DNA from 2 places in the Streptomyces sp. NPDC087787 genome. Region 2 is predicted to be linked to the other one. Evidence: riboswitches for the same ligand, from Rfam matches in the RefSeq annotation. Region 2 holds a riboswitch; the other holds the start of a gene.

The links. Region 2 has a riboswitch for cobalamin ahead of ACIOWN_RS18270 (CbtB-domain containing protein). Riboswitches for the same ligand answer to the same signal wherever they lie in the genome.
Region 1: it holds a riboswitch for cobalamin, as region 2 does, so the genes downstream of both, ACIOWN_RS05725 ((2Fe-2S) ferredoxin domain-containing protein) here and ACIOWN_RS18270 (CbtB-domain containing protein) in region 2, are expected to answer to the same signal.

What each region holds. Positions count from the first base shown of each region.
Region 1 covers NZ_JBIUVQ010000002.1:374,500-381,559, reverse strand. Annotated here, with positions in the region: gene ACIOWN_RS05755 (TetR-like C-terminal domain-containing protein) at 1-345, opposite strand, end outside; gene ACIOWN_RS05750 (alpha/beta fold hydrolase) at 478-1,746, shown strand; gene ACIOWN_RS05745 (helix-turn-helix domain-containing protein) at 1,908-2,729, shown strand; gene ACIOWN_RS05740 (DUF397 domain-containing protein) at 2,726-2,908, shown strand; gene ACIOWN_RS05735 (maleylpyruvate isomerase N-terminal domain-containing protein) at 2,924-3,694, opposite strand; gene ACIOWN_RS05730 (Fpg/Nei family DNA glycosylase) at 3,859-4,647, shown strand; cobalamin riboswitch at 4,720-4,842, shown strand; gene ACIOWN_RS05725 ((2Fe-2S) ferredoxin domain-containing protein) at 4,912-5,301, shown strand; partial or broken gene ACIOWN_RS05720 (acyl-CoA dehydrogenase) at 5,341-5,466, shown strand; gene ACIOWN_RS05715 (enoyl-CoA hydratase/isomerase family protein) at 5,463-6,548, shown strand; gene ACIOWN_RS05710 (CHAT domain-containing protein) at 6,721-7,060, shown strand, end outside.
Region 2 covers NZ_JBIUVQ010000010.1:213,543-220,602, reverse strand. Annotated here, with positions in the region: gene ACIOWN_RS18295 (LacI family DNA-binding transcriptional regulator) at 1-779, shown strand, start outside; gene ACIOWN_RS18290 (MFS transporter) at 726-2,015, opposite strand; gene ACIOWN_RS18285 (DeoR/GlpR family DNA-binding transcription regulator) at 2,106-2,870, shown strand; gene ACIOWN_RS18280 (histidine phosphatase family protein) at 2,879-3,451, shown strand; gene ACIOWN_RS18275 (CbtA family protein) at 3,532-4,299, opposite strand; gene ACIOWN_RS18270 (CbtB-domain containing protein) at 4,321-4,536, opposite strand; cobalamin riboswitch at 4,573-4,713, opposite strand; gene ACIOWN_RS18265 (aminotransferase class V-fold PLP-dependent enzyme) at 4,909-6,021, shown strand; gene ACIOWN_RS18260 (ATP-binding protein) at 6,063-6,491, opposite strand; partial or broken gene ACIOWN_RS18255 (helix-turn-helix domain-containing protein) at 6,683-7,060, shown strand, end outside.

The sequences.
Region 1 (7,060 bases), on a different contig from region 2:
ATCGAAGGATTGCGCCCCTCCGAACAGCACCGTGTACAGGTGGCTGTGTCCGCGCCCCCACCGCCGGTACGCGCCGGCCAGGGTGTAGATGTCGGCCAGGGGATCCTCGGAGGCCGGCGCTCCCGACAGGTCCTGGAACAGGCCGGCGACAGCTCTGTGGCGCACCGCTTCGATCAACGCGTCCTTGCCGCCGAAGAGGGAGTACACCGCTGTCGTCGACGTTCCGGCGGCAGCCGCCACGGCGCGGACTGTGACCGATTCGCGCGGGCCCGTGGCGAGCATCTCGCTCGCGCATGCCACGAGCCGTTCTTTGACCGTCTCGTCGTTCGTCCTCGGCCTACCCATGCCGGAAGCGTACCCCGCTCTGATAACGTCGTTTTGGAACAACGTTCTGAAACTTGGGAGTCCACCGTGCCCCCGTTCGTCATACGCCTTGCACGCTTCGCCGCACGCTTACTGACGGTCCTGACTGCCGTCGTGACACTGGCTGTTGTCTTTCTCGTGTTGATCGTCCTCACGGGCGGAGCCGGCTCAGGGGGCGTCGCGTGGCTGACGACCCTGGGCGTCGCCTGCGCCGCCGCACTGTGGCTGGGCCGCAGCCGGACCGGGGCGGCTCGACTCGTGCCGTTCCTGCCTGTGGTCGTCGCGGCGGCACTGACTGCGTCGGTCTGCGTTCCGAGCGTGCCCACGACTCGGCGGTACCCGCCCGCCCTGCCCTTCGTGGCCACACAGCACTGGAGCCTGAACACCGGAAGCAGGGTCGCCGTCTACCACTACCCGCCCGCAGGCCAGGGCAGCCGACACCCCGTCCCGCTCGTGTACCTCCATGGCGGACCAGTCCGCGGGATATCGGTACTTGATCACCGGTTCCTGCAACTCCTGGCCCGCCAGGGCCACGATGTCTACGCCTACGAACAGGCCGGCGGCGGTCGCAGCGACCTGCTCCCCATGGACCAGTACACGATCTCCAGATCGGTCCGTGACCTCGACGCGTTCATCCAGCGTCTGGACAAGGGAAGGGTCGACGTCCTCGGCTTCTCGGCCGGCGCGGTCGTCCTCACCCGGGCCCTGGCTGAACCCTCGGCCGCCACCCGGCTGCACCAGGCGGTCATCGCCGAACCCGGCCCGATGGACGGCCCCACATCGAGGGTCACCGGGCACAAGGGACGTCCGTCAGCGCGCGGCCTCGCACCGAGCGCGAACGGACCGCGATCGACACACATCCCCCGGTACGCCGTGGCGTTCGGCCTCATGCGGCTCGGCCTCCTCACCACCGACACCGGGCTGATCGGACAGGCTGAGGGCGACAACGCGTTCACCGCCGCCGACCTCGGCAGCGACACGGCTTCCGCCTACTGCGCGCGCGACGCGGACCGCATCCCGTCCGAGGACACGCCCCAGAACTTCTCCTTCAGTCCCGCCGCCAGCCTCCGCGTCCAGCAGACGGTGAAGGACTCTCCCTCCATCGCGTCGCGACTGAGGCGCTCCAAGACCCCCGCCATGCTGATGATCGCCGAGTGCTCCTCGCAGCTTCGCCAGTGGGCGACCACCATCCTGGCCAATGACCCCGCCATCCAGCGCACGCAGTACATGTCCGGCGTCGGGCATCACATGTGGAACGGCCTGGATGACAACAACGATCGAGCCGCGGCGGTCATCACCGCGTTCCTCCGAGGCGAGCGGGCGCCCCTGCCCGACCACCCCACCCGCGAGGAGATTCCCGCCTTCCTGCGCGACCGCGAGTGACCCTCCGCGGTGCGCGTCGCGGTCGCGCGTGTGCTGTGACGCCGCCCGTACACGCCGTCGTGTACGGGTTCCAGGCGAACCCGGCACGTAACCCCTTCTCGGCATCCGGCCGTTGTACTCGTTGCAAGAGGTGACGCGGTGTGACAAGGGGGTGCTCAGCCATGGCAAGTGGCAGTGCGCTTGATTCGTCCGGCAGTATGAAGGCGTTCGGGGCGGCCCTGAAGGTCTTCCGTGAACGGGCCCTGCTGACGCAGGAACAGTTGGCCGAGCGGCTCAACTACTTGCACGCTTCGGTCGCTTCGGTGGAGCAGGGGCGGCGGATGCCCTCCGCGACCTTCGTCGAGCGGGCGGAGGAGGCTCTGGAGTCGTTCGGTGTGCTGCGGGCCGTGGCCCGGCACGTGGGGCGGCAGCGCGGGCTCGCGGTCTGGTTCCGGGAGTGGGCGCAGCTGGAGGAGACGGCGGTCAGCCTGTGCACGTACGAGTGCCGGGTCGTGCCGGGGCTGCTCCAGACCGAGGCCTACACGCGCGCGGTGATGCTCAACGTGCCGCCTCCGCCGACGGTGGAGCAGTTGCAGGAGCGGATCGCCGCCCGGCTGGCGCGGCAGGAACTGTTGACGCGCAGGCCGCCGGTCGCGTTCAGTTTCATTGCCGAGGAGTCGGTACTGCTGCGGCACACGGGAGGCGAGGAGGTCACCCGGGAACTGCTCGACCACCTCCTCGTCCGCACGCAACCGTGGAACGTGGAGCTGCAGATCATGCCGCAGCGGCAGCCCCACCACGCGGGTACGGACGGGCCCATGCAGCTTCTTGAGACCCCGGAGCGCCAGTGGTTGGGGTACTCGGAGGGGCAGAAGACCGGGCAGCTGGTTTCTGACCGGGAAGCGGTGAGCGTGATGCAGATGCGCTATGCCAAGATGCGCTCGCAGGCTCTGTCCCCCGCGGACTCGGCCGAGTTGTTGCAGCGGATGCGAGGAGCGCTATGAGCACCAACAGTCAGCTGGAATGGTTCAAGAGCAGCTACAGCGGGTCCGAAGGCGACAGCTGTGTGGAAGTCGCACTCGCACTCGGAGCCGTGCACGTACGCGACTCCAAGCAGATTGACGGACCGCGGTTCGAGGTCGCCTCCCCGGCGTGGGCGGAGTTCCTCGGGTTCGTGGGGTAGACCGGGAGCTGTGGCTCAATAGCCGCCGAGGAGGGCCCGTACCCTCCGCAGCGCCTCCGGGCCGGCGGTGCTGTGCCAGCGGGTGGGGTCTGCGGGGCGGCGGCCCCACAGGAGGAGGACGCGGGTGGCCGCGTCGCTCTCGATCGTGGCCGGGCCCTCCGGGGCGGCGAACCGGATGGTGCCGCCGTCGGCGTCCGCGGCCACCACGATGTCGTCGGTGCCCGGGGTGCGCAGGCGGCCCTCGACCCGCCCCTCGGGGCCCAGGTCCAGACCGGCGCGGCCCCGGACCAGCAGGGGCCGGCCCACCGACACCACGCTGTGCTCCGTCATCCACGACTCGTTGAGGGACCGCACGGCCGTCCGGTCGTCGCCGGTCAGGTCCCAGCGGTGGAGGATCAGTTCCTCCCGCATGTGTTCCGCGAAGAAGGGGACCTTCACGGACCGGCCGGTCCACATCACGTCCGTGTCCGGGGACAGGTCCTGCGCCGCGGCCGCCGCGATTTCGGTGAGCTGTTCACAGTTGGTCATGAACGACGCCCAGAGCTCGGTGTCCGACATCCGCCGGTAGGGAGCCTCGCGCGCGAAGCTCCTGGTCTCCACCGGTGCGCCCGCGAGGAACGCGCGCAGCACCCGGGCCAGTTCCTCGGCGTTCCCCGTCTGGTGGACCAGGATGTCGCGCACGGTCCACGCCTCGCACCACGTGCCGTCGTCGGGCCTTCGGCCCTGTACGGCGTGGACGAAGGGAGCCAGCTCGGGCAGCGTGTCGTCGACCTTGGACGGGATCACGAGCCATGGGTATCCCGGTCGGGCCGCAGACCAAACCAGCGGGCGGCCGATCGGGGCATCGTGCCTCGGGGCGGAACGCCGAGCGGGTGCGGTCGCCCCCTCCGTGGGTACCCGTTCGTGTGCGGCGGCCTGACGACCGTACGAGGAAGAGCCGGGGCGAGCGCATGCCCGAACTGCCGGATGTCGAGGGATTCCGCGAGGTGCTGATGACCTGCGGCCGGCAGCGGCGTGTCACGGACGTCGAGGTGCGGGACACCGGGGTGCTGCGGGGCGTGAGCGCGCAGCGGCTGCGGAGGGAGCTGACGGGCCGGCGTCTGGGGGAGGCGTGGCGGCACGGGAAGTGGTTGTTCGTGCCGGTCGGCGGCGACGGCGGCGGTCTTGTACTGGTCTGGCACTTCGGCATGACCGGGTCGCTGCGGTGCTGTGCCCCGGACGAGCCCCTCGCGGCGCACGACCGCGTCGTGTTGACGCTCGACGGCGCCCGGCACCTGCGTTACCGCGATCAACGCAAGCTCCAGGGCGTGCAGTTGGCCGACGACGCGCGGCTCGCGCGGATCGTGGGCGGTCTGGGTCCCGACGCCCTGACCGTGAGCCGAGCGGAGTTCCGGGACCTGCTGTCGGGACGGCGGCGTGCCGTCAAGAGCGCGTTGATGGACCAGTCGGTGATCGCGGGACTCGGCAACCTCCTGTGCGACGAGATCCTCTGGAGGGCCCGGGTGGCACCGCGGACCCGGGCGCGGGACCTGAGCGAGACCGCGCTTCGGCGTGTTCATGCGCGGATGGGCCGGGTCCTGGAGTCGTCCGTCCGTGCCGGGTGCGTGCCGCCGAGGCGCTCCTGGCTCACCGGGCACCGGGACGACCGCGAGCCGATGTGCCCCCGCTGCGGGTGGCCCCTGTGCTCGGACCGCGTCGGCGGACGCCGCACGGTCTGGTGCCCGCGGTGCCAGGGATGAGCGGAACGGGCCGTTGCGGAGGGCGGAACCGATCATGGGATGATGACCGGCGACAAAAGGCGACGGCGGTCCGAGGAAGCCGGTGTGAATCCGGCGCGGTCCCGCCACTGTGACCGGTGAGCGAGTTCCGGAACGCCACTGCCCCGTCCGGGGTGGGAAGGCGGGACGAGCGAAGACCCGGGAGCCAGGAGACTCACGCGGTCGCCTCCTCGATCGACGCCGGGGCGGATCTCCCCGGGAGGGGAGTGGGGCGGCGTGCCCGAAATGCCGACGGACGAGGCGCCGGCCGGTGCCGTGGCGGGGAGCGGTCCGGTGCCGTGCCGGGTCGTCGTGTGCCGGGACTGCTGCTGCGGCAGCCCCAAGGTGACCGGGGTGGATCACGCGGCGCAGACCGCGCGGCTGCGCGCGGAGGTGCCGACGCGCGTCTCCGACTGCCTCGACGTGTGCGAGCAGGCGAACGTCGTCGTGGTCCAGCCCTCCGCCGCGGGCCGGGCGGCAGGTGCGCGGCCGGTCTGGCTCGGACTCGTCAACGACCCGGACGCGACCGAGGACATCGTCGCCTGGGTGCGCGCCGGGGGCCCGGGGGTGGCCCCCCTGCCGGAGATCCTCGACCTGTACACCTTCGCACCGCCACGACGTGCCAAGGAGGCCTGAGTCCCGCGCTCGCGAGGAGGCCGGGCGGAATACCTGTGCGGCTGCCTCGGCGCGTACGGTGACGAGAAGATCGTCCGTGAACTGCGTGTCCACCAGACCCTGGAAGGAACCGACGAGATCATGCGCGTCACAGCGGCCCGCGGCCTGACGGGGGCGTTCGGATGACCGCCGCCGAGGAACCCGTCCTGTTCCACACCGCCGGACGGGCCGCCCACATCACCCTCAACCGGCCGAAGGCCCTCAACGCCCTCACCCACGAGATGGTGCGCCGCATCGACGAGGCACTGACGGCCTGGGAACACGACCCGGCCGTGGAGACCGTCGTCGTCACCGGCGCGGGGGAGCGCGGCCTGTGCGCGGGCGGTGACATCCGCGCCATCCACGACGACGTCCGCGGCGGGGACGGCACCGCCTCGGCCGCCTTCTGGCGCGACGAGTACCGCCTCAACGCCCGTATCGCCCGCTGTCCGAAGCCGTACGTCGCCGTCATGGACGGCATCGTGATGGGCGGCGGCGTCGGCGTCTCCGCGCACGGCGGCGTCCGCGTCGTCACCGAGCGCTCGCGGATCGCCATGCCGGAAACCGGCATCGGCTTCATACCCGACGTCGGCGGCACCCGTCTGCTGGCCCTCGCCCCCGGGGAACTGGGCACCCATCTCGCGCTGACCGGTGCGCAGATCGGCGCCGGTGACGCCGTGCTCTGCGGGCTCGCCGACCACTACGTGCCGTCAACGGCTCTGCCCGCTCTCGTCGACGACCTCGCCCACGCCCCTGTGCGGGAGGTGCTGGAGCGCCATGTCCGGCCGCTGCCGCAAGGGGAGTTGGAGGGCCGGCGGGAGTGGATCGACGCCTGCTACGCCGCCGGTACGGTCGAGGACATCCTGAGCCGGCTGCGCGACTACGGCGATCCCGCCGCCAAGGAGGCGGCCGAAACCCTGCTCACCAGGTCACCCACCGCTGTGAAGGTCACCCTGGCCGCCGTGCGCCGCGCCCGCCGTCTCGGGTCGCTGGAGGCGGTCCTCGACCAGGAGTACCGCGTCTCCTGTGCCGCCCTGAGCAGCCCCGACCTGGTGGAGGGCATCCGTGCCCAGGTCATCGACAAGGACCGCGACCCGCGCTGGTCCCCGGGGACCCTCGCCGAGGTGACCGACGCCGACGTGAACCGCTTCTTCACCCCGCTCGGCGACCGCGAACTGGGCCTCGCCGACCCCGGCACCACCGTGGAGGTGAGCGGGACCGCGCGTTGACCGGTCTCGGGCGCAGAAGCGCCTCGCCCGCGACAGGCCGACCGCGCCGTCAGGCAGGTGCCGGTCCGGGCACGTTTGCCGGAACTCCCGACTCGCCCGGTGACGAAGGGAATACGATGGCACGGGCGGCACACGCGGAACGTGCCGCGCGCCGGGGGGAAGGACGCAGCCCATGGCCGCCCAGGACGCCGCCACCGAACTCGTCGGGTTGTGGCCGACGTTGCCACGCCTCGTGGGACCGGACTGGCCGCGTGTGCGCGCGCAGGCCCTGAACCTGGTCGGCCGGCTCGGCGGCGCGGACACCGACGAGGAACGCGTCGCCCACACCGAGTCCCTGCTCGAACTCCTGCTTCCCTACCCCGCGGTGGCCGGCGTCCTCGGGGAGGCGTACCACCGCGGGCGGAGATCCGCCGAATCCGTGACGGACACCCCCGGCTGGACGGAACTGTGCCGGCTGCTGGACGCCGCGCCACGCGAGCAGTGGATCACCGCCCGGTTCGACGCGGACTCCC
Region 2 (7,060 bases):
TCTACGAGGGCATCGACACGGCCGCGGCGGCCGCCGGCTACCACACCGTGGTCGCCAACACCGCCGACGACCCGGAGTTGCAACGGCGGCGGGCCGACGCCCTGCTCGCCCGGCGCGTCGACGGCCTGGTGCTCGGCGACGCCCGCTCCGACACCGACCTCGTCGCCGAGCTTGCCCGCCGACGCGTCCCCCTGGTGCTGGTGTCGCGCCGGCTGCCGGGACGGGTCTCGGTGACCACCGACGACATCCTCGGCGGGCGACTGGCCGCGGAGCACCTGCTGGAACTCGGCCACCGCAGGGTCACGGTGGTGGCCGGCGAGCCCTACGCCAGTACCGGCGCGGAGCGCACCCAGGGCTTCCTCGACGCCTTCGCCGAGGCGGGCCTGCCGGTGCCCGCAAGCCATGTCGTGCCGTCCCGCTTCGACGTGCCCGGCGGCCGGGCGGCGGCCGAGCGGCTGCTGGCCCTGCGCCCGCGGCCCACCGCCGTCTTCGCGGTCAACGACTTCGCGGCGATCGGCGTGATGGCGGCGGTCCGGGACGCGGGCCTCACGGTCGGCCGGGACGTGGCGATCGTCGGCTACAACGACGTCCCCCTGGCGGCGGCCCTCCCGGTCTCCCTGACCTCCGTGAGCTCCCCGATGTACCGGATGGGCGAGGTGGCGGCGACGACCCTGGTCGCCATGCTGAACGGCAAGCAGGGCCGCTCCCGGCGGCTGCGCCCCGCGCTAGTGGCCCGCGCCTCGACCCTCGGCGGCACTCTGCTCACCCCGGAGGGGTGACGCGGTACGGGGCCCCGCCTCGGGGACGGGCCCGCGGCCCGCGACCGTGCTCCCCCGCGACCGCAGCACCCCCGCCGTCGCCGCCGCGACGACACAGCAGGTCACGGGGAGGAAGAAGGTCAGGTTCAGCGGCACCAGGCGGGTGAGCCAGCCGATGACGGCCGGTCCCGCGAGCATGCCCAGGTAGCCGAGCCCGGCGACCTTGGAGACGTTGGCGCCGGCGGCGTCGGCGTCGGCGTGTCCGGCGGCGCTGAAGAGCTGGGGAACGCAGCCGGAGAGCCCGGCACCGAACAGCCCCCAGCCGGCCAGGGCGAGCGGCGTCCACGGCGACAGGGCGGCCGCCGCCATGCCGACGGCGGCGACCGAGGCTCCGTAGCGCAGGATCGCGGCGGGGCCGAAGCGGGCCGAGACGCGGTCGGCGAGCAGACGGCCGACGGTCATCGTCGCGGCGAACGCGCCGTAGGCGAAGGCCGCGGTGCTGTCGGAGGCGCCTAGGACGGTCCGCAGGTGCAGCACGCTCCAGTCGTTGGCGACGCCCTCGCACAGCATGACCATCAGCGCGAGGACGGCCAGGATCCAGATACGGGTGCGCGCCCGGTCCGCCTGCTCGCCCTGCCCGCCGGACCCGGCCGTGGACTCGGCCCCGGCATCCGCGCCCGGTCCCGCGACGCTGGACGCGGCGGAGGGCAGCAGACCGGGGGCGGCGCACACGGAGGCCACCACTCCCAGCGCTGCGGCCGTGCCGAGCGTCGCCCCCGGGGTCCAGCCCGCGCTCGCGACGGCGGCACCCGCGAGGGCGGCCACCACGCCGCCGACGGAGAACGTGGCGTGGAACGCGGACATCACCGGGCGTCCGTACGCCTTCTCGACCTGGACGGCGTGGGCGTTCATACTCACGTCCAGGCAGCCGTTGCCGAACCCGAGCGCGATCAGGGCGGCGGCGAGCATCCACGGCTGGGAGGCCAGTCCGGGCAGTACCAGGGCGGCGCTGCACAGCACGCCCGAGGCGGGCACGACGATCCGGGTGCCGAGGCGGTCGGCGACCGGCCCGGCCAGCTGCATCCCCACGAAGGCGCCCGCTCCGAGCAGGAGCAGGAAGCCGCCCAGGACGGCGTGACTGACGCCGACGCGGTGCTCGATGGCCGGGATCTGCACGATCCACATCCCCAGCAGGGTCCCGTTGAGGATGAAGTACGCGAAGGTCGCCAGACGCGCGACACGAAGGGATCGCTCCATGGTACGAACGTATCGAACATTCTGCTTGTTTGAAAAGGGTTCCTTCTCACAGTATTTCTGTTTGGCAGCGCATGGTGTTCAATCACGGCCATGGGGAACATGGACCGCCTGAGGCAGATCACGGACGCGGTGCGGGAGGCGGGCAGCCTCGGCGTCGGCCGGCTGGCCGAACTGACCGGGGCCTCGGAGATGACCGTACGCCGAGATCTGGAGACCCTGGCGGCCCAAGGCGTGCTGGAGCGCTACCGGGGCGGCGCCCGGACCCTGCTGCTGCGCGGCGAGGAGCCCCCCTTCACCCTGCGCGCGCAGGAGGGCACGCGGGCCAAGGAGCGCATCGGCGCGGAGGTGGCCGCGCTGATCGCCGACGGGGAGACGGTCGTCCTCGACAGCGGCACCACGTGCCTGGAGGTCGCGAGGGCACTGCGCGGCCGGCGGGTGACCGTGATGCCACTGTCGCTCCAGGCCGTCAACGTGTTCGCCGACGGCCCCGGGCAGACCACCCTCCTCGTGCCCGGCGGGCGGCCCCGACCGGGCGAGGGGGCCCTCACCGGCCCCCTGACCCTGTCCTCGCTGGCGGCGCTGCGCTTCGACACCGCCGTCGTCGGCTGCTGCGGGCTCAATGCGCAACAGGGCCTCACCGCCTACGACTTGGACGACGCTGCGGTGAAGCGGGCGGCGATCGACTCCGCCCGGCGCGTGCTCGCCGTGGCCGACGGCAGCAAACTCTCCCGCACGGCACACGCCTTCGTCGTACCGGTCGCGCGACTGCACACCCTCGTCACCGACGAATCCGCGCCACCCGACGAGGTCGAGGCGTTGCGCGCCGCGGGCACCGCCGTCAACACCGCACGGTAGGAGTGACGTTGACCAGCCGTATGACGCTCATCTCGCCCGCGACGAGCCCGTCGCTGCGGCAGGCCCGGTTCGACGACGGCGACTCGCTCGACAACGGCGGTGCGGCCAAGGCCCGTTCGGCGGCAGGATCGCTGCCCGCGGCCGCCCGGGTGCTCCTGTCCCCGAGCGTGCGCTGCCGGGAGACGGCCTCGGCGCTCGGTCTCGACGGCGTGCCGGCGGCCGAGTTGGCGGGTCTGGACGCGGGTCGCTGGCGGGGCCGGACCCTGGAGGAGGTGATGACCACCGAGCCGGAGGCGGTGGGCCGCTGGCTCGCCGACCCCGACTGCGCGCCGCACGGCGGCGAGTCGGTGCGGGACGTGTGCGAGCGGGTCGGCCGTCGGCTGGACACCGCGCGGGACACCGGCGGCCGTACGCTCGCCGTGGTCGAGCCGGAGGTCGTACGGGCCGCGATCGTCCATGTGCTGGACCTGCCCCTGGCCGGCTTCTGGCGGCTGGACGTACCGCCGTTGACGGCCACGGAGCTCAGCGGACGGGCCGGCCGCTGGAATCTGCGACTCGGGCAGCCGTTGGCGGCGCCCTGACCGAACGCGACAGGCCCCCCGGACCATTCCGAGGGGCCCTGTCGTGCGCGCTGAAGGGTGCTCGTGCGGACTGAAGGGGTTCAGTGCGCGGCCGGCACCGCCTGTACGGACGCGGCGGTCGCCGGCCGGGGGTTCAGCAGCCGCTCGGCCAACTCGCCGAAGACCAGCCCGAACCCGCCCCACAGGACGGCCTGGATGGCCAGCGCGGAGAGCCGGAACCGCCACAGCACGGTGGCCGGGAAGTGCGACGGCACCTCGTTGACGGCGGGCAGGAAGGCGTACGCCAGCCCGATCACCACGGCGAAGGCGGCCACCGCGGTCATCGTCGCGTACCACGTGCCCAGCGCGGGCGCGAGGCGCTTGCCAAGGATGGTGGCGGCGATCGCGAGGAGGATGCTGAGCAGCATCATCAGGAAGTACAGCGTCGTGCGCTTGCCGATGGTGTCTCCCTCACCGACCGCGGGCGGGTTGGCCGGGTACTTCAGGAACGGCACGACGTACACGGCCAGCAGCGCGCAGCCGGACAGCAGCAGCGCGGTCGCCCGCGGGGAGAAGCGGCCCACGCGGCCCAGCGCGAAGCAGAAGGCGAGCGCGGCGATGCCGCCGAAGGCGACCCCGTAGACGAGGATGCCGGTGGCCAGACCGGCGGTGGACTGGAGGGAACGGGAGACGACTTCGACCTCGTCATGGGAGTGGGAGTGCCCGTGGGCGTGCGCCTCCTCGAAGCCGATCGCCTTGTCGACGAACGGCTCCCCCAGGAAGTAGGCGACGACGAGGGCGAGCACACCGGCGGCGAGGCCGGCGAGCATGCCCCGCACCAGGAGGTTTCTTACCGTTGCGGAGTTCATGGGCGTGCGGCGTCCCCCGGCTCAGTGGCAGGGGAAGCCGAGCAGGTGGCGGGCGTCGTGCACCCACTCGTGGACGTCCGTGCCGCTGAACACGGAGGTGGCGCCCTGCTCGGCGCCGACGAAGTACAGCAGGACCAGCATGAGAACGCCGAAGAAGACCGCCCAGGGAGCTATCGCCTTCAGCGGCAGCGGGGCGGGGGCGGCGGTGGCAGTCGGCTGGGCGACGGTCTGCGCCATGGCAGAACCTCCTCTGGGAGTTCGCGTCCCATCTCGGTGGTGCACAGGACGACAGCCACGGGTCTGACTCACGAACGCCCGGAGGCGTTCGCATACAGTGGCGCGACCGTGCCGGATTCCCACCGGCTTCCGTCTCGCCGTCGTCGATATCGGACAGACCGTATCGCGTGCCGCCCGCCCGGCCAAGACCGCGATCTCGGACGTGATCTTCTCCACCGAGAGGTTTCGACTCGCGCACGGCCATCTCACCATCCGGAGCAATCGAAGCGCTGTGACAGGATGCGCGGGCGGGCTCCGGAGCGCCACCGGACTGCGTTCCACCGCCCGCCGCGCCACCCGATCCGCCCGCACCACCCCGGAGGGACGAGCCCCGTGCTCACGTCGTACGCCAGCCACTTCGACACACCCGCCGGGTACCTGGACTTCGCACGCTTCGGGCCGCCGTCCCGGGACGCCGTCACCGCCACCGCGCGAGCACTGGAGGCATCGGCACACGCCGACCACACCACCGTGGACACGCTGATGCGCGCGGAGGAGACCGCGCGGGACACGGCCGCCCGCCTCGCGGGCACCGACGCACGGCACACCGTGCTGCTCCCGAACGCGTCGACCGGTCTGTTCCACGCCGCGCTCGGCGTACGGGAGGGCGTGGTCCTCGCGCCGCGCACCGACTTCCCCGCCAACCACTACCCGTGGCGGCGCAGCGCGGACCTGGGCCGGGCCACGCCGCGCTGGCTCGATCCCGCGCCCGGTTCCGGAGTCACTCCCGACCTGGTCCGCGCCGCGCTGACCGACGACGTCGTGGCCGTGTCGGTCAGCGCCGTGGACTTCCGCACCGGCTTCCGCGCCGACCTGGCGGCGCTGCGCGAGGCGATCGGACCCGACCGGCTGCTGATCGTGGACGCCATCCAGGCGTTCGGTGTCGCAGCTCTGCCCTGGGACGCCGCCGACGTGGTGGTCGCGGGCGGCCAGAAGTGGCTGCGCGCCGGATGGTCGACCGGCTTCGCCACGCTGTCCGACCGCGCCCTGCAATCCCTTGAGCCGGTCCTCACCGGCTGGACGGGTGTGGAGGACGTCGGCCTCTTCGACGGAGCCGAGCACCCGCCCGCCCCGGACGCCCGACGGTGGTCGATCACCAATCTGAGCCCGGTGACGGCCGCCGCGTTCGCGGCCGCGCTGGAGCTCGTCGAGCGGCACACCGTCACCGCGATCGAAGCCGCGATCGCCGTCCGGATCGCCGAACTCACCGAGACCGTCGAGGCGTACGGCGGCCGCGTCCTCTCCCCCACCGACCCGGCGCGGTGCGCGGGCATCCTCTCCTTCACCCTGCCGGCCCACGATCCGTCCCTCGTCGCCAAGGCGCTGCAGGCGGAAGGCGTCACCCCGACCGTGCGCACCGACTCCCTCAGGCTCTCCCCGCACGCCTCGACCCCACCGGAGGCAGCCGAACGGGTCGGGGCCGCGCTGTCGTCCCTGGGTGACTGAACCCTCGGCCGATCTCTTGCGGTCGAACTCGTAAGCCCTCCTCACAGCGCGCACTCGGCCCAGACCGTCTTGCCGGGGCCGAGGCGGTCGCGTACGCCCCAGTCGGCGGCGAGCGCGTCGACGAGGACCAGGCCACGGCCCCCGTCCTGGTCCGGTCCGGGAGCCATACGCGCCGGTCGGGCGGGATGGGTGTCGGTCACCTCGATCCGGACGACGTCCCGGCCCTCCTCGAGGAACAGGGCGAGGGCGAAGTCCCGCCCCGGGACACGGCCGTGGAGAACGGCGTTCGCCGCGAGCTCCGCGACGACGAGCACGACGGTGTCATGCCCTTCGGTCCCGTGGGGACGCCCCCACTCGGTGAGCTGGTGCGCGGCGAGCAGCCGGGCGAGGCGGGCACCGCGCCGGGTGGCGGAGAAACGCTGCGCGAACGTGCGTGTGGGGGTGGTGGATTCGTGGTTCAGGGCTGGCATGCGGGCCAGGGTGCCGCCAGTTGACGGCCCGTCGGCAGGTCCGGCGCTGATACAGATCACGTTGTACTGGTTCACGCACCGGACCGGGTCGGTCGCTGTGCGTGAGCATTGATCGGTCTGGCGTGGCGCAGCCCGGACGACGAACGGTACGGCACGGGTACGGCCCGGTGGCACAGGGGAAGGCGGCTGCGATGACGACGGACAACGGTGGCGGGGCGGGCGGGGGCTGCGAGCCGGAACTCTCCGACAGCCTGAGGACCTTCGGCGCGGTCCTCAAGGCCCTCCGGGAGGAAGCCGGCCTGACACAGGAGCAGTTCGCCCCGCTGGTGCGCTACTCACCCGCGTACGTCGCCAAGATCGAGCAGGGGAGGCGTTTCCCGCCGAGGGAACTGCTGAAGCGGTCGGACGAAATCCTGGGCGCGGTCGCGTCACGGGTGCTGGAGGCTGCGGCGAGGAGCCTGACGCGGAAGGCGGGACTGGCGTCGTGGTTCCGGCAGTGGGCGGGGGTCGAGGAGGATGCGATCTCGCTGTTTGCGTACGAGTGCGCTGTCATCCCGGGCCTGCTTCAG